3 regions of the Paenibacillus sp. 1182 genome follow, and region 1 is predicted to be linked to each of the others. Evidence: riboswitches for the same ligand, from Rfam matches in the RefSeq annotation. Region 1 holds a riboswitch; each other region holds the start of a gene.

Region 1 (8,001 bases):
TCGCGGTCCTTCAAATTAATCTCTGCCGGGCTGCCTGCCCCTTCCATAAGGACAATATCATAGGTATCGCGCAACCGATTCAGAGCATCCATAACGGTCTGCTTGGCTTTTGGCAAAAAATCCCTCCGGTAATCGGAGGCGCTCATATAGGCATAAGGTACACCGTGTACAACAATTTGTGAGTGCATATCTTTGACCGGCTTAATCAGAATCGGATTCATGTCGGTCGTGGCCTCAATACCGCAGGCCTCAGCCTGCACCCCCTGAGCGCGTCCAATTTCCTTGCCGTCTTCGGTAACATAAGAGTTTAACGCCATATTTTGCGACTTAAACGGTGCTGGACGATATCCGTCCTGCGTAAAAATACGGCAAAGCGCAGTCGTCACCACGCTTTTGCCCACATCCGACGCTGTTCCTTGAAGCATCAATACGGCTGCCGGGCTCGTGCAGGACGGTTCGAAAGTTGACAATTGCCTCTTCCCCTTTAACGAATTCATTTCAAATCTGGTCACAACCCGTACAAAATGACAATAAACAACAATAAAACAGTCTCCAGCAATTCGTTTAAAGTTCCGTATATATCTCCCGTAAGTCCACCCAAGCGGCGGTTAATACGGTTTGCCGTGAAGGTTCCAACACCGTAAGCCAAGAGCGGAATCAACACAAAACCTATCGAGATTGGAAGGCTTTCAGAATATGAAGGCAAGGTTTGTAAGCATGATCCTGCCAACGACAGATTCCCAGTATCCCTTGTTGCTGTAGCCAAACCTGCCAGAAGATATTGTCCTACGGCAGCACTCAGGGTCACTAATACAGCCCAGAATACGGCCAACCCTACGCGGCCACCACTCATATCAGCAAAACGCGCAGCCAGTCCATCATCATTACGGGCTTTAGGCCAGCGCTTCATCGCATGTACCATAAACCAGCGGCTCCAAACCATCGGAAGCAGCAGCAAGCCAGACACATTCCGTTCAACCAGCACCGTATATAGCAAAGAAGCCTTGAGCATGAGCAGCAACACGCAAGCAATAACGCCCATTGCCCCTACACGGCTATCCTTCATAATCTCCAGCATCCGTTCACGGGATCGGTAGCTGAACAAGGCATCAGCTGCATCCATCCACCCGTCCAAATGCAATCCACCCGTCAACCAAACCCAGACAACAAGAGTAAGAATCGTACACGGCAACGGCGGCAGCACCATAGAAGCAAGCGCCGCAAAGCCCCAGACGATGATGCCAATGACCACTCCCACCAGCGGATAATAACTTGCACTGCGTTTAAGCAAATCCGGGGAAAAATCCAATTCCGCCTTCACCGGAAGACGCGTTAAAAATTGAAAAGCAGCAGCAACAGCCTGACGTTCGCGGCTCATAGCTTATATTCCAGCCGTTTGAGTTCTACGGGAATACCCGCCGTCACCAAAAATACTTCATCACAAAGACGGGCAATCCGCTGATTCATAACCCCACTCAAATCCCGATACAGCCGACCAAGCGGATATTCGGGCACAATGCCGTCACCAACCTCGTTGGTCACGATGACAAGCTGCCCCGGGTACTGCTCCACAGCTGCCGTCAGTTCATTAATGGCAACTTTGGACGCAGCTTCGCCGTCCTCGCCTGCGGCCAGCAGCACGTTCGACAGCCACAGGGTCAGGCAGTCGACTAACACCATAGGCGCGGGTGATGGCTGCGACGCTTGATCGCCGCCAAGCCGTCGCAGCAGCTCCGGCAGCGCCTGCGCTTCCTCCAGCGTCTGCCAGTCGTACCCGGCAGACTCGCGCTGGACCCGATGAAGGGCGATGCGCTCCTTCATCTCCATGTCGTAGGCCTGCGCCGTTGCAATGTAGCATGCGCCAGGCGCGCGCGACATGCATAATCGCTCGGCAAAGCCGCTTTTCCCGCTGCGTGCCCCGCCGGTCACGAGCGCTTTCATCGCTGCGCGGCTCCCTGACCGTCCGATACGCCTGCATCGGCAAAGGTCGCCATTTCGCGCATAATGCGGCACGCCGCATCAATCAGGTGCAAGCTAAGCGCACCACCTGTGCCCTCCCCGAGCCGCATGTCCAAATGAAGCATGGGCTCCAGCTTGAGCTCGCGGAGCACCGCCGCGTGCCCGCGCTCGTCCGAGGCGTGCGAAGCGAGCATGTACGCAGCGCTTGCAGGCGCAAGTGCACGCGCTGCGAGGGCAGCTGCGCCGGAAATAAAGCCGTCCAACACGACTGGACAGCGATGTGCGGCTGCGCCGAGGATAACTCCTGCCAAGGCGGCAATCTCCAGACCGCCGACCTTAGTGAGCACGTCGAGCGCATCATTTGCATCTGGCTGGTTCACGTCCAATGCGCGGCAGACAACCGCTATTTTGCGGGTAAGCCCAGCCATATTTACACCCGTTCCCCGGCCTACGATAACTTCCGGCTCTAGCCCGGTAAGAGCACATACGACCGCAGCGCTGGCTGTGGTATTCCCGATGCCCAGCTCTCCAGTAACGAATAGCCGTGTGCCACCTTTGACCGCTTCTATTACAGCTCCAGCTCCGGCCAAAATCGCCTGTTCCGCTTCCGTACGCAGCATCGCTGGCCCTTTAGCTATATTCGAAGTACCCATGCGTACCTTTCGGTCCACCAGATTCGCGTGAGCGACATCCGCATTCACGCCAACATCTACCACCTTGACATCTGCGCCCGCATGGCGTGCCAGCACATTAATTGCTGCGCCACCTGACAGCATGTTATACAGCATTTGCTGTGTAACCTCAGCCGGAAAGGCACTGACTCCCTCTTCACACACCCCGTGATCCGCAGCCATGACCATAACCGTTTTACGATCGAATTCAGGCTTATCCACTCCTGTAATTCCTGCTAGCTGAATGACCACACTTTCCAACTTTCCAAGACTTCCCGGTGGCTTTGTTAATTGGTCCAAATGGGCTGAAGCTGCCGAGGCCGCCACCCCATCCGGCTGGGCAATGCTATCGATCAGCTGACGCAGCTTGTCGTTCATACCTTCCACTCCCTGCTCTTTTTAAGTGTGTTTCATCGTTTATTTAATCTGCTGTATCCGAAGCGCTCCTGCGCAGCAAGAGCTGCGGCACACCGCTATCAGGATGCGGAAGCATCACAGGCTCAACACCGTATACTCGTCGAATCCGATCCTCAGTTAATAACTTCGATGAAGCTCCCAATCCTTCAACCATTCCATCCTTGAGTACAAGCAAATCTTCGCAAAATTGGGCTGTCAAGTTAAGATCATGCAAGACCGCAATGATCGTCACACCCGTTTCTTGGCGCCAATCTGCCAGCAGTTCCATAAATTCAAGCTGATAGCGCAAGTCCAGATAGGTCGTAGGCTCGTCCAGCAGCAATATTCGTGGCTCCTGCACCATTACTTTTGCCAAAGCTACACGCTGTCGCTGTCCCCCACTCAAACGGTCTAATGCTCTGTCCGCCAGCGTGGTAAGACCCAATCGCTCCAGCACGCGATCCGCGATCGCCTCCACATCAACACCCTTTTCCCTGCCTAGCCAGTCCTGATGGGGAAAACGTCCCATTTCTACGACTTCCCTGACGGTGTATCCCACGGGAGGAAGCCCTTCCTGTTGGAGTACGGCTATGAGTCGGGAAAGCTCTTTCCTGCTGTAGCTACCGACCTTTTTGCCATAGATATGAACGTTTCCCGAAGTTGGCTGATCTACACCGGAAAGCAAATGCAACAAGGTCGATTTTCCACTGCCGTTCGGACCAATAATCCCCCACCAAGTTCCTTCGTCGACGCTCCAGCTTATATTTTTTAAAGCATGGAACTCTCCATAGGCACGTGTCAGACCCACTACCTCTAATGCCCGATCACGCACCTTCTGTGATTCACTTTGTTCTGTCACAGCAGTCCCCCCCTGCGCAGCTTCTTGTTTCGGTACAGGAGATATGCGAAGAACGGTGCCCCAACAAAGGCCGTCATCACGCCCAGAGGAATTTCTGTGGGGGCTAACAATGTGCGAGCCGCCGTATCTGCCCAAGCCATAAAAACAGCTCCGCCGAGCGCAGATAATGGAACAATCATACGGTAATCAGGACCTGTCACCAGACGAATGATATGCGGTACAACGAGTCCAACAAAGCCAATCACGCCACACACCGAGACAGCGGCTGCTGTCAGCAGCGTGGAAATAATCAGAACAGATAGCTTCGTCGCATCTACATGAACTCCCATGTGCGCCGCCTGACGTTCACCCAAAGCCAAAATATTCAGCACACGTGCCCGGTTCCATAGAAATACCAGCCCTATGACCACATAAGGTAAAAGGATTCCTGTATATGACCAACCGCGCAGACTAAGACTTCCCATCGTCCAGTACAATATTTCATTGACCGTCTCCTTCGACATGGCTGTCAGAAAGGAAACAACCGCTCCCAGAAAGGATTGCATCACCACACCCGACAAAATGAGACTTTGTGTCGGAATTTTCCCACCTTCCCGTGCCAACGTCAGCACCATCCACAGCGTAAGCATTCCGGTCGTAAATGCCACTAGCGGCAGCGTCCATATGCCAACAAATGAAAATTGAAGGCCCCAATAAATCAGTACTGCCGCTCCTACCGAAGCCCCCGAGGATACCCCCAGTGTATACGGATCAGCCAAAGGATTACGCAGCACACCCTGAAATCCGGCTCCCGCCAGCGCCAGCGCTGCTCCTACCAACATTCCCAGTAACACTCGTGGCAATCTGACCTTCAAAATAATCTGCTCTGAGGATGTATTCCAATCCGGTGTAAACGTATCGCCTAACCACGGTAGGTGGTTAACCAGAATGCCCGTGATTTGGCTGACCGGAAGCTTGGCCGAGCCGATGCCAAGACAGAGCAGCAGCGTCAGCAACAGCAGGACAAGACCTGTCCCTCCAAAGCCGATCAGTTTACGGTTCATTTGAAAATTTCAGGATACACGCCCTTGGCCACTTCCTTGAGACCTTCCGTTACGCGTGGACCCGGACGACTGATCAAATTATCATCCACGGCAAACACCCGGTTGTGGCGAACAGCCGATATTTGATCCCATCCACTGCGAGCTTTAATGATATCACCGAGCGTCTGGCCCGTTTTGTCGTCCTTGACACTTTTGCTGTACAAAATCACGTCAGGGTTCGCAGCAATAATATTTTCCTCACTGATTTGGTACCACCCCTTCTGCGTGGCACCTACATTTTCGCCGCCCGCCAACGTAATCAGCTCGTCCATAAACTCGCCTTTACCCACTGTCCAGCCTGGTGAAAACTCGACGTATACCCGCAGCTTCTGCCCTTTACCGATATTTTTAATTCCTTCTTTTACTTCTGCTACATCTGCTCTCATCTTGTCAGTCACCGCTCTTGCTTCTCTCTGATGATCGGTGATTTTCCCATACAATTCGATGTTAGCCATGACATCTTCCACTGTCTTCGGTTCCGTTTTAAAAATCATAATTCCCATGTCGCGCAGCTTGGTCGTAGCCTGTTCACTAAGTGATATCCCTGCAAAAACGACTTCCGGGTTCGCAGCAATGATCGCCTCTTCGTTCGGTTTCATAATACCGCCCACTTTAGGCTTTTTCGTAGCTGCTTCCGGGTAATCAGAGTAGTCGGAGACGCCGACAATTTCCTTATCCAGCCCAATGGCGAACAACGCCTCGGTTTCTGCCGGGGAGACGGAAACGATTTTATCCGGCGCTTTTTTGAATGTAAATTCCTGTCCTGTTGCATCTTTAACTGTGAGCGGGTAAACCGTTTTGCCCGGAGGCTCTTGTGCGTTTACTGCCTGTCCCGGCTGCTGTGAAGAAGCCTGACCCTCTTTATTTTCTGCATTTTTTCCATTAGCGCCACATGCACTCAGCACAACTGCCAAAATCAGAGCCAATAGACCTGTTGTCCACACCTTTATTTTTTTTCCTGCCATGATTTGCACCCCTTCATAAATAAATCGTTAAGAGCGTTACTTGAACATCATCAGATATCTTCTAAATCTAGCCTTCTTTTCCTATCAAAAACCCCCGCATCCTCATATCAGGACACAGGGGTCACGTTAGCGCAGATCGTGCGCAGGCGGCAGCTTCTTTCCGCATGGACAGTCACTGCGAACACGTCATCCTTTCCTCGAAGGATTATGGTGACAGGCGGACGGGCAGGTATCCTGACTTATGGTAAAATACATGTCCTGAAATTCTTTCATATGCTTAGTAACATATAAAGAGGACTAACGGGCATGTTTCCATTTACAGTGGCGGGACCGCGCCGGATTCACACCGACTTCCCTTTTAACAGCGCAGGGAGGGAAACCATAGTTTCATCACGCTGCGCCGACCTCGTCTGCTGGATATTTGATGTAGTGGTAGTCAAGCCGTTCTTTTACTTGATGATTATAGGTTAAAATGAGGCGGCTTACAACCCAAACAGCCTCTTTATCCGCTGGTGTCTAACCTAATGAGGAAGCATTTCCGCTATGTAATTGTGCGGTCCTGCCAGCCTCAATTGAATCCTTAATGCTTCTCCCGGCTTCGGATTCAGACTCCAAAAATCATGGCCCGGTATCAGCATGCAAGCTAGCTGACGAATTACGCCACCATGCGTAACGACCAAAACAGAGGGCGACGTAGCAGTCAAATCCATGGGTTGAACTTCCATAGCAACACGCCATTCATACAGAGAGTCAAGAAATTTGCGCAGACGATTTACAAAATCTGTCCAAGACTCTCCACCAGGTGGGGTGATCCGTTGCGGCTCATCAATCCAAGCCCGATACAACGACACATCCTTGAGCATGTCATACGTTTTTCCATCCCACTCGCCAAAATGAAGCTCTCGCAGACATGGTTCCATCATAGGAGGCATAGTAGATAGGGAACGCCCAGACGTCAACTCTGATTCCGGCACAATGATCTGCAAGGTCTGGCGACATCGCATTAAGTCGCTGCAATAGATTCGAGCAAAGGACTGACCTTGCAATTTTTCCTGCAAAGGCTTTAATTCCTGCTCTGCCCCCGGTAGCAAACCTAAGTCGGAGTGTCCCAGATATCGACGTTCCTTGTTCCATAAGGTTGTGCCGTGACGAACTAACACGAGCTCCATATCCCAATGCAGATCTTCTTTAGCATCATACGGCACCTTATCCTCCTGTGAGTTCGGTCTTTGTGCGTATTCTACTGTCCTTTTTGCTGCTATATCTTGTTTCAAGAAATGTCACTTCCTGCTCGATCATTATTCAGTGTGTCACTCCTCACCCTCACCGCACCCATCCCAAGGCAAAACAACCTGCGGCTCCTAACAAACACAATCCTACAAACATACTGGACACGGCGAACATCAGCTGGATCGTATGCCGTATATCTTTCGACTCTAGCGGTCGTATCCAATCCCCCATGTATGCACGAAAGGAGCGCACGCCATGATACACATTATATCCTCCAAGACGAATCCCCAATGCACCAGCAACAGCCGATTCCGGGAAGCCACTGTTCGGACTTGGGTGCAGACGAGCGTCTCGCTTGACTGTGCGCCAGCTTCTTGCAGCATCTCGTTTGTACATCCACGCCGCTATCACAAGCATTGCCGCTGTCAGGCGTGCTGGAATGTAGTTAGCCACATCATCTAGACGTGCTGAAGCCCAGCCTAAATGCAGATACTTTTCATTTTTGTAGCCAACCATGGAATCGAGCGTATTCACAGCACGATAAGCCAGCGCCAAGGGTGCTCCCCCGATCAAGGCATAAAAAAGCGGGGAAATAATCGCGTCCACGATATTTTCAGCGACCGTTTCAACCGTACCGCGTACAATCTCAGGCTCATCAAGTTGCTGCGTATCCCGCCCGACTATCATGCCCAGCTCCCGCCGTGCCGCAGCCAGGTCATCCGCCTGCAACGCTCGGTAGACTGCCATTCCTGCATCCTTTAGTCCTTTGGAAGCAATCGTGGTCGCAATCAGCACTATTTCTGCGCCGACAGATAACCACGGATGAATCCAGGCAAGCA
Region 2 (8,001 bases), on a different contig from region 1:
CGAGCGTCGTCCTTACCTATATTGAAGGGATCATAGATCCCAAACTGGTGGAGGATGTAAAAAAAAGGCTCAGCGATATTAAAATTGATGGTGTTTTGGAGACTGGATATATTGAGGAACTGATTGAGGACCATCCCTTTTCTCCGTTTCCGCAAATGGAATATACTGAACGCCCGGATACCGTCACTGCCCAATTACTGGAAGGACGTTTTGCCATTTTTGTTGACGGAACGCCTTTTGCCCTGATTGGGCCGGTCACGATGTGGCAGATGATGCAAGCAAGCGAGGATTATTACGAACGTTTTTTCATCAGTAATATGGTGCGCTGGATTCGTTTTCTTTTTCTCATCATGGCTCTCTTTCTGCCAGCAATATATGTAGCGGTTACGACCTATCATCATGATATGCTGCCGACGACACTCATATTGAGTATTGCAGCGGCTCGTGAATCCATCCCTTTTCCAGCACTGGTGGAGGCGTTAATGATGGAAATTTCTTTTGAGGCATTACGTGAAGCAGGGATTCGTCTCCCCAAAACGGTCGGTCAGGCAGTCAGTATCCTTGGCGCACTCGTTATTGGGCAGGCTGCAGTACAGGCAGGGATTGTATCGGCACCCATAGTCATTGTTGTGTCGCTCACAGGTATTGCTTCGTTTACCATTCCACGCTTTAACTTTGCCATCACGATTCGCCTGCTACGATTTCCAATCATGCTGATGGCGGGTTTATTCGGATTGTTTGGGATCATTATTGCGACAACGCTGATTGCTACGCATCTAACCAAGCTAACATCGTTTGGTGTCCCCTACATGAGCGGATATAGCCCGTACAACCATATGGATCAAAAGGATATCGTGGTCCGTGCACCTTGGTGGAAAATGACTAAACGTCCTTCCTGGATTGGTAAAGACAACAACAAACGAGCGAAGGAAAAGATGAATGGATCGCCTACAACCGAGGAGGGATGGTGATGAAGCCCAAATCCGATACGCAAAAAATACGTAAAGCGGCTGTGCTCTGTTGTCTGCTGCTTTGTTCTGTTCTTTTGGGAGGATGCTGGGATCGCCGTGAAGTGAACGATGTGGCCTTTGTGATGGGCACGGGTCTGGATAAAGAAGGCGATCAATACCGGGTAACGATGCAAATTGCTTTGCCCGGACAGCTCGGATCTTCGGGCAGTACAGGAGGAGGGGGAGGTACAAGCGGTACGAAATCTTACTACCTGGAGTCCAAAACAGGTCCAAGCTTCCGGGGAGCAAGCACCGAGGAACAGCGCGAGGTTTCACGAACACTGAATTACTCTCATCGACGGGTGCTGCTGTTCGGGGAGACGCTGGCACGGGAAGGGATTAGCAAAATGATGGATGTCATTGCACGTATTCCGCAGAACCGTCTGTCTTCCCTGGTTGTTATCACGAAGGGGTCAGCGATGGAAGTGCTTCAGGCAGATGCTCCGATTGAGCAATATCCAGCGGAAATGGTGCGTGAGCTTAACTTTTCCTATATGAAAAAACCTCGTTCCGTTAAACTGCTGATGAATTCCGTCCTGCTGGAAGGCATTGACCCGGTGGTGCCAGTAATGTCTCTGGTGAAGAATGGGCCCGCTAGTCTTAAAGACAAGAAGACGAATATTCAGATCGATGGATTGGCAGTCTTTCGACAAGACAGGTTAACAGGGATTATTGATAACCATCTCAGTCGGTTTCTGCTGTTGGGTATGGAGCAAGCCAAGGAGACAGAGATATTTATCCCCCCTCCCAAGGGTAAAGGTTACATATCTGTGCATCTCATCGAAAATAGAGTCCATATCAAGCCCTTTATTCGGGGGGATGAGATTCGAATGACCGTTCATATGAACTGCAATGGGAATGTGAAGGAGAATGAGACGAATTTCGATATTTCCAACGAGGAAAATTTGAAGTGGCTGGAGCAGCAGACAGCCGAGGAAATCAAGAGGGAGCTGGGAGAGGCTGTCCACGTGATTCAGCAAAAGTATCGTTCAGACGTACTTGGTTTGGGCCGGGCTATTATTACGAGTCACCCGGACGAATGGAAACGGATTAAACCTCAATGGGAGCAACTATATCCCAAGGTGGAGATCACCATAAATCCGGTCGTGCATATTGAGAATATTGGTGCGGTCACCAAACCATTCGGGGTCAAAAAGGAGCAAATCCAGAATGAATAAAGTATTTCTGTTACCTTTGGTGCTGGCTATGCTCTTCATGTATCTGATTGACCGTAAAAATATTAACAATGCACCAGCCATCAATCGTTGGGTCTCTCGAGTATTGTATGTTATTAGCATTGGTATCTGGATTTACGGAACATCAACGAAGAGCACCGTTTATGTGGCTACATGGCTGACCCGTTTTATTGACATGTGGCTCCCCCCTACGTTGTAAATCGTGTAATGGATGCCTGCGGGCAAAAAGGAGGATGTACCTGCATGAAACAGTTCACAACCAGACAAATTGTGCTGCTTGGTGTATTGATGGAGGTCGGTATTACCCTTATACATGCTCCCGCGCAGGCAGCGGATCACGCGAATCAACATGCCTACTGGACCTGTATAATTGCTGCTATCGTGCTATGCTTGCCGATCTGGGCGATGTTGAGACTCAAGCGACGTTTTCCTGATCAGGAATTGATGCAGGCGATGGTGAGCTCTCATCCTGTGTTGGGACGTGTGCTGCTTGCAATCTACCTTATTTTATTCCTGATCATTTTTACGCGAGATTTGAGAATTATTACGGATCTGGTGGAGGTGGTGCTTTTGCCGCTGACTCCGATTGTGGTCACTTCTCTTATTGTGCTGTTAACTCTGGTATTTATGGCTAAAGGCGGAATAAGCACCATCGTCAATATGGCGGAGATTTTTGTACCGTTGTTGATTCTGACATTGCTGACCATGCCGCTTTTTTTCGGGCGTAATATGGACTTCTCGGTACTGAGACCTTATTTACATCCGGAAGTAGATGGAGTGATTAAGGGCAGCTGGCGCATGCTGGGATATATGGCTGATATCCTGATGGTTCCCTTTGTGATTTCTGGGAAGAGCTATAATGGGCGTAGTGCGTGGTATGGGCATTTGCTCGGAACCGCATTTCTGACCATGCTGGTGTTGCTGTCGGAGTTGGTTATTGGTGTTCCTATCTTTTCACGGCTGTTTTATCCATCATATGAATTAGTGCGTCAATTGCAGCTGACGGACTTTCTAGATCGGTTCGACTTGTTCGTGGCAGCACTGACCGTACCCACCTTTCTTACGAAGATCGGAATTGATCTGTACGTTACCAGTTTGGCGGTAAAGCGTATGTTCTCCCATGCCTGGGGGAGTCTGATGGTTTGGCCCGTAGGTTTGTTAGGTTATGTCTGTTCGTTTATGCTGTTCTCCAACATCGTGCAAGTTTTTGATTTCAGCCGGGAGTGGACCGCGGTGATGATCATTTTTTTTGTACTTATGCCCTTGGTACTATGGATGTTGCTCCGACCCAAATCTAAAGGGAAAGGCGGAGATGATAAGGCATCTAACGGAGAGCGGGATAGCAGTAGTCAGAAAAGCCGGCAGGGAGACAGAACAGGACACACCCACTTATAAGATTCCTGTATTCATCGAAAAAGTAATTCTTATTTGTCTTTTACCCCTCTGATTGTATACTTGGTAGAAAGAAATACGACTTCTACTAGGGAGGAAACAGAATGGCACAACGCATGGCAGGTAAGAGAGTCGCTCTTGCTGGTCCCCGTAAAGCAGACGAAATGGCGCTGCTAGTTGTGAAGATGGGAGGGGAGCCAGTACATCGTCCGGCCCAGGGCACTGTTTTTCTAGATGATATCGAGCTGCGCAACGCTGTTGTATCGTGGGTAAAGAACCCTCCGGACTGGTACATCTTCACGACAGGCATGGGGCTGGATGCCCTGTTCGATATGGCAGAGGATATGGGCGTGGCTGAGCAGATTATAGAGTTGCTGCAATCCTCCAACATTGCAGCGCGGGGCTACAAGACGGTCAATGGACTCAAAAAGCGTGGCTTTACGCCAACAGTACGAGACGAGGACGGAAGTTTGATCGGATTGACAGGAGCTTTCGCCCCATACGATCTGAAGGGGAAGGAAGTGCTGTTGCAGCTGCATGGCGATCCAGCCCCACGGTTGGTAAAATGGCTGGACGAGCAGGGGGCAGTGACCCGCCAGGTACTTCCTTATAAGCATATCCCACCCGAGGAAGCAAAATTGCAGGCGTTACTGGAGGATGTTATCCATCGTAATGTTGATGCCGTTACATTCACGAGTGGTCCGCAAATTCGATTTTTGGCCCAATATGCCAGAGAGCAAAATCGAATTGAGGATTTACTGGAAGCTTTTCGTGAGGATGTGATTGCTGTATCCGTAGGGAAGGTGACTGCACAGTCCATTGTGGAAGAAGGGATTGATCGAGTCGTGTTTCCAACCGAAGAGCGCATGGGCGCGATGATGGTGGAGCTGGGCAAATATTTTGAACATAACGATTCGGTGCATGGCTGTGGTCTGAAGATCATGAATGGTCATTGAAATGAGATCAAAATTATAAATGCAGATGCTAAAAAATGAACTTATATTTCGGGATACAGAGTAAAATAAAGATAAGGGCCTACGAGGTCTTTATCTTTTTTTGTTGGACATGCATCGACAAAGATTTTTGTTATAGCGAAAATGTTTATCTAATATAATGAATAAGTTTCGATGCTACTTAGGACAGGAGCTGAGACGTTAATGAATTCTATTTGCGTATTTGCCGGGTCCAGACCTGGACATTCATCGGTATATGTTGAGGCAGCAGGCAAACTGGGAGAAGCCATGGCTCGCCATCATATCCGTCTGATCTATGGCGGCTCTAGCAGGGGGCTAATGGGAGAGGTGGCAGATGGAATGCTGGCGGGTGACGGTCAGGTCACTGGCATTATGCCCACCCTGTTATTTGATGCAGAGATCATTCATCGGGGAGTTACCGAATTTATTGAGGTAGCAAGCATGCATGAGCGTAAAGCGGCAATGAGCGAGATGGCCGATGCTTTTATTGCCCTTCCGGGTGGTTTGGGAACCTTTGAAGAGCTGTTCGAGGTACTATGCTGGGCGCAAATCGGCATTCATCGCAAGCCCATTGGGCTGCTGAATGTGAATGGATATTTTGACCCGTTAGTAGAAATGGTGCGTCATAGTGTGCAAGAGGGGTTTACCGGGAGTGAGCATCCAGCGCTACTGAGCATCTCCGCAGACCCGGACGAATTGCTACATATGTTAAAAAATAAAGCACAGAACTTGAAATAAAGCTTTTTTCGTGCTTGCACAACTGATTGAGGCAAGGTTATGATAAGACCCATAATCAAATAGCGGACAGACAAGGTGCCTTTGCGGTTGAGCAAAGGGTAACAGGGAATCGGGTGCAAATCCCGAGCGGTCCCGCCACTGTAAGGAAGAGGATTTTTTTAATTGGTCACTCGTGAAAAACGGGGAAGACGAAAGAATCCGTTGATGCCAAGCCAGGAGACCTACCTTGATCTGTATGCACCGTTAACCTTCGCGGAGAGGATGGGTGTACGAAATCAGGAAATCAGGCACACGTTGCTTTTTCCATGTTGGCTAGAGGTTTGCGTGGATATGAACGTGCAGCAGCGTTTGAAGCGTAAACAGACAGATGGAAAACAACGGCAGGCTGGAGGAAGACAAATCGTGTCTTCTTACGCTGTTTGTTCGTCTGATGAGAGATACGTACATAGAAACCCCATCCGGGCAGGATGGGGTTTTTTTAAGTTACACGATGTGCATAAATCATTGAAATAGATAGGATAGCTGCCCTGAAAAGGATGAATAGGAGGAGTACGATGAGCCCATTAGGAAAATTGTTGGTGATTGGATTTGGACCAGGAGATATGGAACATATCACAAAACGGGCGCTGGATGCGCTGGACGAAAGTGAGGTCATTATCGGCTACAATACCTACGTTGATTTGATCCGTCCGCTGTTGAACGGACAGGAGATTGTACGCACAGGGATGACAGAGGAAGTGAGCCGTGCGCAGGAGGCGGTTCGCCAAGCAGAGATGGGCAAGAAGGTAGCTGTCATTTCCAGTGGAGATGCGGGAGTCTATGGTATGGCAGGGCTGGTGTACGAAGTGCTGATGCAAAAAGGCTGGCGACGCGAGGACGGAGTTGAAGTAGAAGTCGTGCCGGGGATCTCGGCTATTCAGTCCTGTGCTTCACTGTTGGGGGCGCCAGTGATGCATGATGCGTGCACAATTAGTCTGAGTGATCATCTGACCCCATGGGAAACGATTGTGAAGCGCGTAGAAGCAGCGGCTTCGGCCGATTTTGTGATTGCATTATATAATCCGCGCAGTGGCCGGCGTACCCGCCAGATTGTGGAGACGCAGTCCATTTTGCTGCGTTACCGCGATCCGCAAACTCCGGTTGGGCTGGTGAAGAGTGCTTATCGTGAACGTCAGCAAGTTATTGTAACGACGCTGGAAGATATGCTGAACCACGACATCGGGATGCTGACGACTGTAATCATCGGCAATTCCTCGACGACGGTGTATGACGGCTTGATCGTGACTCCGCGCGGATATCAGCGCAAATACACGCTGGATGCGACCGAGCAGGCGCTCAAGCCACATCAGCGTCTCCGCACAGAAGCGGAGCCGTGGTCGCTGGATGCGTCGCAGGCTGGAGCAGCTCCAGCCGTGAATGGACCCTCCGCGAGCGGCGCTGCGGTTGCCACGCAGGCACGCCCGCAAGCGATGGCTGCTGTGCAGGCAACAACTGCTGTGCAAACCGGCACGGCCCCGGCATCGCTGGCGGCAGAGGCGCTAAGCCGCCTCGCTGTCGGCGGCAAGCTGCCTGGCGAAGCCAACGCTCGCTGGAGCGGGCAAGCGCCTACCGCCAAGAGCACCGCCGGAACGTCGGCGGTGGCCGGAGCAGGGGCCGCGGCCGGGATGGCGACAGGCGGCTTTGGCAAGCCTGCGCTGTTTGAGGTGGGTGTTTCCCCGGGTGTGGGAAACAAGAAATTCACCGCTCGCCAGATGGCGCTGCTCGCCGAGGTAGCGGGTGATGATGGCGAGCTGGAATACACGCCGGATCATCAGATCGTGCTGCGCGTGCCGTGTGCAGACCCCGAGGAACTGGTCGGGCGGCTGCGGGATGAACGATTCATTGTCATGCCGATTGGCGATGTGTTTAAGGTGAAGGCGTGCGACTTCTGCAATATGGAGAAGGATGACTCGGTGCCTGTGGCTGAGCATTTACAGGTTGTACTTGGCGGATTACAGGCACCCAAGGAAACGAGCATTGCTTTGAACGGATGCGGTATGGCCTGCTATGGAGCCGTACTAGAGGATATCGGAATCGTCTATCGCAAGGGTGGGTACGATCTCTTCCTCGGTGGCAAAAAATTCGGCCGCAATGCTCATGCCGCTCAGCCTGTAGCGGAAGGAATTCCGGGTGATCAGATTACGGACATCGTGGAGCATGTCATCGCTGAATATAAGGAAAAAGGACATCCGAATGAGCGCTTTCATAAATTTTTTAAGCGTGTAGGTGTCGTTGCGGGGTTCCGGCATGAAGATGCACCAGTAACGGTAGAAGTGAATGCGGTTTGTGGTGATTAATGGACTGAAGGCCTGATGAACGGGATACAAGCATATATATAAAATAGGGCGTCATGCAGGCTATCCCTATTAAAGAGGAGGAAACAACAGCAGTGGATGCAATATTGTTGGTTGGACATGGAAGTCGGGACCCGGAGGGGAACCAGGAACTGCTGGAATTTGCACAGGCAGTGGCAGATCGGGTACCGGATATGTGCGTGGAAACCTGTTTCTTGGAGCTGGCACGTCCCAGCATTGCTGATGGGATGCAAACTTGTGTGGAGAAAGGGGCGACGCGTGTCGTTCTTATTCCGATTATTTTGTTCGCAGCGATACATGCCAAAATTGATATTCCGATGGCTATTGACCGGGCAAA
Region 3 (8,001 bases), on a different contig from region 1:
ATCATGTAACGTCACACTGCCATAGCCCCAATCCGTCATGGTCAATACCGTTGGGTCTCCATCCTGGGATAGGCGCATCTCACCAGAAGAATCAACTGCGAGCTTCGATCCGTCATTCGCCGCCGTCAAGGTCACGCGATCCTTGGCATCAAGGTACACGACGCGTTCCTTCTCGTCCTCGCCTTCCAGCTTGGTACGAATCGCCTCCAGCGGTGTAACCCGGTAGGGCAGCGTACCGGAATACCAGTCGCGGTACACCTCATTGCCATGCGTACCAATGACCGCTACTTTGCCACACCGGGCAGGGTCCAATGGCAAGAGTTCATGCTCATTTTTAAGCAATACGATCTGCTCCCTCGCCGCACGCAACGACAATTCACGGGCTTGCTCTGTCACGAGAGCTTCCTCTCCGATCGAGGCATAGGGGTTGTCTGCAGCCGGATCAAATTCCCCCAACCGAAAACGGACACGGAACGTATGAAACAATGCCCGATCCAAGTCTTCTTCTTGCAGCGATCCTTGTGCCAAAGCTTCTCGAATCGCCCGCTTGGAGAGCTCCGCATCATCTGTAATGCTGTCAATTCCCGCCCGAATAGATTCGGCCACACCTGGCGTGTGGGAATCGTAATACTGATGATCGTTGACAATCCCCATGACATCACCCGCATCACTTACGACAAAGCCGTCCATCCCCCATTCGTCCCTGACAATATCGTTAACCCCATGATATAACGTAGCAGGCGTTCCATTAATCAGGTTGTAGGAAGTCATCATCGACTGGGCGCGGCCTTCCATAAAAGGCTTCTCAAAGGCTCTTAGGTAATATTCTCGCAGGTTTCGTGGATCTATACTGGAGGAGCCACTTCCCCGATCCACTTCATTATTGTTACCCAGAAAATGTTTTAAAGTGGCAACCGCTTTCAAATATACCGGATGATCGCCCTGTATCCCCTTGACTAACTCCTTCGACAGCTCTCCCGTCAAATACGGATCTTCGCCGTAAGCTTCCTCATTGCGTCCCCATCTTGGGTCACGCTCCATATCCACCGTAGGTGCCCACAGGGTCAGACCGTTTAATTTAGGATCACGATGATAGTAGACACGCGCCTCATCTGCGATAACAGAGCCGATTTGACGCATTAACTCCGTATCCCAAGTACATGCCAATCCTACTGGCTGAGGAAATGAAGTCGCCTCACCCAACCATGCTATCCCGTGTGCCGCTTCCGTACCGTGCTTGTAAGCTGCGACTCCCAATCGGTCAATGGCCGGCTGGTATTGCAACATGGATTCGATCTTTTCCTCCAAGGTTAGTCGCGACACGAGATCCCGTACACGCTCATCCAGATGAATCTTCGGATCTTGATATAAATATTCGATATCCGTTGTTTCATGACTCATATCCGTCATCTCCTTATCCCATTTTAAGAATATAATGAAAAGGCATACATGAAAGCGTTTTAATATATCATAGCTAAAAAGGAGTATCCCGGCAACAATACCGAAAACATCCTATACTGGATGAAAGAGAGTCGCAGCATAAAGACAAAAAAAGTTGCATTTTACCTTCAATATACAAAGCTAAAAATAATATTTTTTGGTATAATCAGGATATATCATTGAAGGAGGAAGCGCTGATGAAAAATACCGGAATGACAAGGCCCCTGGATCAATTGGGGCGAATTGTACTCCCTAAGGAAATGCGCACCACAATGGATATCAATATCGGTGATTCGCTTGAATTCTTCGTAGATGAAGAAGGATTTGTATTAAGAAAATACACGGGTGTCTCCTGCAAATTTTGCGGCGCGGTGGATCACTTAACTTATTTTCGGGACAGCTTTATCTGCGCTGATTGCATTCAATTATTAAAGACCGATGAAAATGTGCATGCCACAAGCAATGATGCTATCCAGGCTCAAGAACATACCCAGCCGATCCGAAACAACACAACGTGGCAGCCCAAGCAATCCAGAGTGCAGCAAGGTGAAATGGTAAAAAAGCTTCGCAAGCTAATTCAGGATCACCCGAACCTGCCACAAAAAGTGTATGCAGAAATGCTCGATATCTCCCAAGGCCGGGTGTCCCAGTTGAAAAAGCTACTCTAAACCTTCTAAATCTATATCCCAAAATCATACACAATGTACCGACGACCCTATTCATTTTTTTGTCACAACTTCGATTGCCAGGTATAGAGTAAGGCGCATATCTACGGATGTGCCCCTTACTCTATACCTGGCTTTTTCGTGTCGGCCGCTCTTGCTAATGTGACAATAGTCACATACTCCCGATGTATACGTATATACAATATATAGATCGAAACAATTGGTTATCACTAGATATCATCAATATGTTGTTTTTGTGAAAAATATATATATTTTACTATATGGAGGGTTTTACGATGAAGGTGCTGGAGGAACATCAATTATACGACATCGGCGAGCGGGTCATTGGGGCACAAGATCTGGACATGCTGCGGGAGAATGCAAATTTGAATGGAGAATCGTTCAGCGGCAAAATGAGCAAGCTTGGGTCCGAGTATGCCAAATGGTATGCGCGCCTGCGGGTACTTCCGCCTGAACTGACGAACGCGATTGATCACGGATATGTATATGTTCACGATTTGGACCAATACGCACTCGGAACTACGAATTGTATCTTTATCCCTTTTGGCCGGTTACTACAAGACGGATTCAATACAGGCAATGGCTCTGTACGCACACCGCAAACGATTATGTCCGCCATGGCACTAGTTGCCATAATATTTCAGTCTCAGCAAAATAGCCAATTCGGAGGTGTCTCCGCCAATAAAATAGATTGGGACCTTGCCCCATACGTTGCCCGGTCCTTCCGCAAGCATCTGCGCAAGGGACTTCGGCTGTTCGAGGAAGAGATAGAATCTAGTCTGACTGACGATGAACTACATATGGCCAATCCCCATTTGCAAGAAGCCTGCCCTCGTTCATACGCATTCGCTCGCGAAGAGACGGAGACGGAAACCCGACAGGCTGCTGAATCGCTCATTCATAACCTGAACACCATGAGCAGTCGCGCGGGTGGACAGATTCCATTCACTTCACTGAATTACGGAATGTGCACGTCTGCTGAGGGACGGCTTGTTACTCAATCGCTGCTGGAGGCCACGATTCGCGGCTTGGGTAGCGGGGAAACTCCTATTTTTCCACAGCATATTTTCCAATGCAAAGAGGGAATCAATCAGGCAGAAGGCGACGTCAATTATGATTTGTTCTTACGGGCGGTAGAATGCTCTAGCAGACGGATGTATCCCAATTTTGTGAATGTGGATGCCACCTTCAACCTGCCTTTTTACCGTGCTGATGACCCGGATACCATTATAGCGACAATGGGTTGCCGTACCCGCACCATTTCTGACCGTTTCGGTAGAAATCGGCAGAGTGGTAAGGGAAATCTCTCTTTCAATACCATTAATCTGGTGCGGCTTGGCATTGAGTATGGTATTTGCACAGGCAAACGCCTGACACCTGACCGTGATCGCTTTGATGCGAGACTAGAAGAAGTTATGCGCATTGCGGTGGATGGCCTAATCCATCGCTATCAAATCCAGACCAGCCAGCCGGCCAAAGCCTCGGACTTTATGATGCGCGAAGGGGTATGGGAAGGTGGAGAACAACTAGAGCCAGATGATAAGGTGGGAAGCATACTAAAACACGGTACGCTTTCGATCGGATTCATCGGACTGGCTGAGTGCATGAAGGCACTATACGGAAAACACCACGGGGAGGATGATTTCGTATACCGCGAGGCACAGCGAATCATCACTTCTATGCGCGTGTATTGCGATCGAATGAGTGAATATCACAATCTAAATATTACATTATTTGCTACGCCTGCCGAAGGTCTGTCGGGCAAGTTCACCTTGCTGGATCAACGTGATTTCGGGATTATTCCTGAGGTAAATGATCGAGAATATTACACGAATTCTTTTCATATTCCCGTGTATTACACGCTCCCGGCTGCTCGTAAAATCAGCTTGGAAGCTCCGTTCCATAACCTATGCAACGCTGGTGCGATATCATACATTGAGCTGGACGGTAATGCGCGGAATAACCCGGATGCGTTTCTTAAAATTGTTCAATACGCGCTGCATCAGAATATCGGCTACTTTTCCATCAACCATCCGGTGGATCGTTGTACGGAATGCGGTTATGAAGGGATTATCGGGACAAGCTGCCCCCAATGTGGCACAGATGAGGAGCACACACACTTTCAGCGCTTACGTCGGGTAACCGGATATCTGACAGGAGATTATACCGTTCGATTTAATGCTGCAAAACAGGCAGAAGTTCGAGACCGGGTGAAACATAAGTGAATTTATGTGGCTACATTCCGGAATCTCTGAATGAAGGATACGGCCTGCGTACCGTCGTGTTCATTAGCGGTTGCCGTCATGCCTGTCCCGGATGCTTTAATCCAGCGTCGTGGAGCTTCCGTGCAGGTGAGCCATTCACCCCCCAACGACAACAGGAGGTCATTCGTGACATCATGGAAAATCCGTTGTTGGACGGACTGACTCTCTGCGGGGGAGACCCGTTTTTCTCAGCAGCAGAATGCTCGCAATTTGTGCGTGACTTCCGTGCGGCCTGTCCCGACCGAACTGTGTGGGCTTACACTGGCTTTGTCTATGAAGATCTACTCACAGATCAGGAGCGACAAAAGCTAGCACTTTTGTGCGATGTGATTGTGGATGGTCGCTTTGTAGAACAGCAAAAGGACCTGACCCTTCCCTTCCGGGGCAGTCGCAACCAGCGTCTGGTAGATGTAAAAGCCAGCATTCAGGCAGGTTACACCGTTTCATTGACTTAAGGCGAAGGTTACTCGGCAAATGCTATATCTAATCTAGGACAAGTCTCCATCATGGATGAGGCTTGTCTTTTTTTGCATATCCCTAACAGATTCCATTGCAGTTTCTATTGCGCATCCTGCAAGTTTCACTTATGATGGTGAACAAGTATACGAGTGCATAATTATTCGTCATACCTTAACCGCATAGCTTGGAGATAGGTGTCTGTTCTATTCAGATCAGGCTTAAAAGGGAAGCCGGTGCAAATCCGGCACGGTCCCGCCACTGTAAACGGGGAACTTTCAGCTGTTCATACAACCACTGGTCCACAGACCGGGAAGGGATGCTGAGAGTCATGATCCGTAAGTCAGGAGACCTGCCTATTTTAACAACATCGCAAGTACCTACGGAAGATAGGGAGGTGTTAAGAGCAGTCGCCGTATTTTTGATTTTTTAATCACGGAGGCATTCTTTCCCCTACTTATTTTTAACTCTGGGGGGAAGAATGCCTTTTTTGGTACGTAAAAATAAAACAGCCACCCACTAGGAGGAAAAGTACATGTCCGTCATTGAATGGCCTGAATTGTCCGGCTTAATTAGCAGTAATCTAGGATATCCGCGTATCGGCGAAAACCGGGAATGGAAGAAAGCACTGGAACGCTTCTGGAACGGCAGTATTAGCGAAAGCGAACTGCAAACGGAAATGAAAAGATTACGGTTGGAGCATCTGAGCAAGCAGCGTGACAAGGGGATTGATCGCATTCCTGTCGGAGACTTCTCCTATTATGATCACATGCTGGATACATCTGTGATGTTTGGTCTCGTACCCGAACGGTTCAACCATCGTCCCGCAGGTCCGATTCCTCTGTCCGTGTATTTCGGGATCGCTCGTGGACAGAAGGGAGCAACCGCCAGTGAAATGACCAAATGGATGAACACCAATTATCACTACATCGTTCCTGAATTGGCAAACGCAGTCCCGGTGTTCACTGAAAATAAACCTTTACGGGCTTATCGTGAAGCAAAACAAGAGCTAGGCATTGATGGGAAACCGGTCCTCATCGGCCCCTATTCATTCGTTACCCTTTCCAAAGGCTATGATCGCAAGGAGCTTGCTTCTATTATAAGAACCTTCCTGCCTTTATACACCCGTGTCCTGTCTGAACTAGCAGCAGAAGGTGTTCAGTGGGTCCAAATCGATGAACCTGTCCTGACCACCTCATTCCCAGTAGAGGATCTGGACATTATTCAGGAAGTCTATGAAGCTTTGGCCCAAGCTGCGCCCTCTTTAAATATAATGCTGCAAACTTACTTTGGCAGCCTGGACCATTATGAGCGTCTGTCCGCACTTCCGGTACAGGGACTGGGTCTTGATTTTGTGTATGATGATGGCGAAAATCTCCAGCATATATTGCAGTATGGTTTCCCTAAAGGAAAAACGCTGGGCGCTGGGGTCATTGACGGGCGCAATATATGGCGCAGCGACCTTAACGCTGTGGCTACCCTGCTGGGTCAGTTAGCAGAACAGACCACTGCCGAGCAGCTTATCGTACAGCCATCATGCAGTCTGCTGCATGTGCCAGTCAGTCTGGAAGCAGAGCACAAGCTGGATCGAGAACTGGTGCAAGCGCTGGCTTTTGCCGATGAAAAGCTTGAGGAAATCGCCGTCCTGACGGCTGCACTTGGCAAACACGATCCATCCGCACTCACCAAGCTTGGACAAAGTGCAGATGCGGTAGCCCGTTTCAACAGCTCAGCGGCACGCGTACAAACAGCTGACGATCTGGCTGACTTGCTGGCAAAGGAGCCTCTAACACGCAGCGTTCCTTTCGCCGAGCGTCGTGAGATTCAGCAAAATAAGCTGAAGTTGCCTCCACTGCCTACGACGACCATTGGTAGCTTCCCGCAAACCGCCGAGATCCGCAAGGCCCGCCTGCACTATCGCAAAGGAGAATGGTCTGCCGAGCAATACCGGACGTTCATCCAACAGCAAATCAAGGAATGGATTGATATTCAGGAGGACATTGGCATTGACGTGCTTGTACACGGGGAATTTGAGCGGACCGATATGGTTGAATTTTTTGGCGAAAAGCTGAATGGCTTTGCTTTTACACAAAACGGATGGGTGCAGTCCTACGGCTCCCGCTGTGTCAAACCGCCGATTATATACGGAGACGTCTCCTTCGATCAGCCCATGACTGTGGAAGAAACGGCATTCGCTCAATCGTTAACTTCCAAGCCTGTTAAGGGAATGCTTACAGGCCCTGTGACCATTTTGAACTGGTCTTTTGAACGCAATGATATTCCGCGTAGCCAAGTTGCTTTACAATTGGCTCTGGCATTACGGGCAGAGGTAGAGGCACTGGAACAAGCGGGCATCAGCATGATTCAGGTCGATGAACCCGCAATTCGTGAAGGGCTTCCGCTGAAAAAAGAACAACAGCAAGCCTATCTGGATTGGGCAGTTCAAGCCTTCCTTGTGACCACGGCCACCGTTGAACCTGCGACCCAAATCCATACGCATATGTGCTATTCCGAATTTCAGCATATGATTCAGTCCATCTCCGACATGGATGCCGACGTTATATCTATTGAAACTTCGCGAAGCCACGGAGAACTGATTGTCAGCTTTGAAGATCAGGTATACGACAAAGGCATCGGTCTGGGCGTGTACGATATCCACAGTCCGCGCATCCCCGATGTATCTGAAATGCTAAGCATGATCCAGCGTGCCCTGCGCGTACTGCCATCAGATTTGTTCTGGGTTAATCCAGATTGTGGTCTGAAAACCCGCACCAAAGAGGAATCTGTCGCCGCCTTGCGACAAATGGTACAAGCCGCTCAAGCAGCCCGGGCTGCATTGGCTGTATCCAACTAATTTTTTATCGTTTCGAATCACGCCTTCATTTTCAACATATTCTGTTCCCCTTTCCGGTCCTTTCTGCTAAAAGCCCGGGAAGGGGATTTATTCTAGGTCATATAATGTATAAGCGCCTTGAATATGCTCCATTTTCATCTGCTTCATATGTACGCCTAAGCCATGTTCTCGATCCCAGGAACAACTAAAATTCAAATACAGTTCATCCTTTGCCGATGAGTCGGAAATCAATATAGACATAAGCTGTATTCGATTCAACAATTGTTCCGGCCGCTCCACATAAGGCGCATATTCATCCGGG

The links. A riboswitch is a leader RNA that binds a small molecule or an ion and turns the genes downstream of it on or off. The one in region 1 is predicted to bind cobalamin.
Region 2: another riboswitch for cobalamin. It lies ahead of cobJ (precorrin-3B C(17)-methyltransferase); the one in region 1 lies ahead of JOD82_RS15360 (ABC transporter substrate-binding protein).
Region 3: another riboswitch for cobalamin. It lies ahead of metE (5-methyltetrahydropteroyltriglutamate--homocysteine S-methyltransferase); the one in region 1 lies ahead of JOD82_RS15360 (ABC transporter substrate-binding protein).

Annotation. Positions count from the first base shown of each region.
Region 1 covers NZ_JAFICR010000007.1:60,855-68,855, forward strand. Annotated here, with positions in the region: gene JOD82_RS15330 (cobyric acid synthase) at 1-470, opposite strand, end outside; gene cobS (adenosylcobinamide-GDP ribazoletransferase) at 509-1,378, opposite strand; gene cobU (bifunctional adenosylcobinamide kinase/adenosylcobinamide-phosphate guanylyltransferase) at 1,375-1,941, opposite strand; gene cobT (nicotinate-nucleotide--dimethylbenzimidazole phosphoribosyltransferase) at 1,938-3,008, opposite strand; gene JOD82_RS15350 (ABC transporter ATP-binding protein) at 3,052-3,885, opposite strand; gene JOD82_RS15355 (FecCD family ABC transporter permease) at 3,882-4,928, opposite strand; gene JOD82_RS15360 (ABC transporter substrate-binding protein) at 4,925-5,932, opposite strand; cobalamin riboswitch at 6,140-6,331, opposite strand; gene JOD82_RS15365 (histidine phosphatase family protein) at 6,454-7,206, opposite strand; gene cbiB (adenosylcobinamide-phosphate synthase CbiB) at 7,256-8,001, opposite strand, start outside.
Region 2 covers NZ_JAFICR010000002.1:311,093-319,093, forward strand. Annotated here, with positions in the region: gene JOD82_RS04445 (spore germination protein) at 1-971, shown strand, start outside; gene JOD82_RS04450 (Ger(x)C family spore germination protein) at 971-2,188, shown strand; gene JOD82_RS04455 (hypothetical protein) at 2,181-2,405, shown strand; gene JOD82_RS04460 (GerAB/ArcD/ProY family transporter) at 2,450-3,601, shown strand; gene JOD82_RS04465 (uroporphyrinogen-III synthase) at 3,703-4,554, shown strand; gene JOD82_RS04470 (LOG family protein) at 4,756-5,310, shown strand; cobalamin riboswitch at 5,368-5,553, shown strand; gene cobJ (precorrin-3B C(17)-methyltransferase) at 5,865-7,646, shown strand; gene JOD82_RS04480 (sirohydrochlorin chelatase) at 7,739-8,001, shown strand, end outside.
Region 3 covers NZ_JAFICR010000002.1:285,562-293,562, reverse strand. Annotated here, with positions in the region: gene JOD82_RS04355 (glycoside hydrolase family 3 C-terminal domain-containing protein) at 1-1,401, opposite strand, end outside; gene JOD82_RS04350 (AbrB/MazE/SpoVT family DNA-binding domain-containing protein) at 1,638-2,108, shown strand; gene JOD82_RS04345 (anaerobic ribonucleoside triphosphate reductase) at 2,402-4,351, shown strand; gene nrdG (anaerobic ribonucleoside-triphosphate reductase activating protein) at 4,348-4,845, shown strand; cobalamin riboswitch at 5,025-5,220, shown strand; gene metE (5-methyltetrahydropteroyltriglutamate--homocysteine S-methyltransferase) at 5,382-7,700, shown strand; gene JOD82_RS04330 (DUF6985 domain-containing protein) at 7,788-8,001, opposite strand, start outside.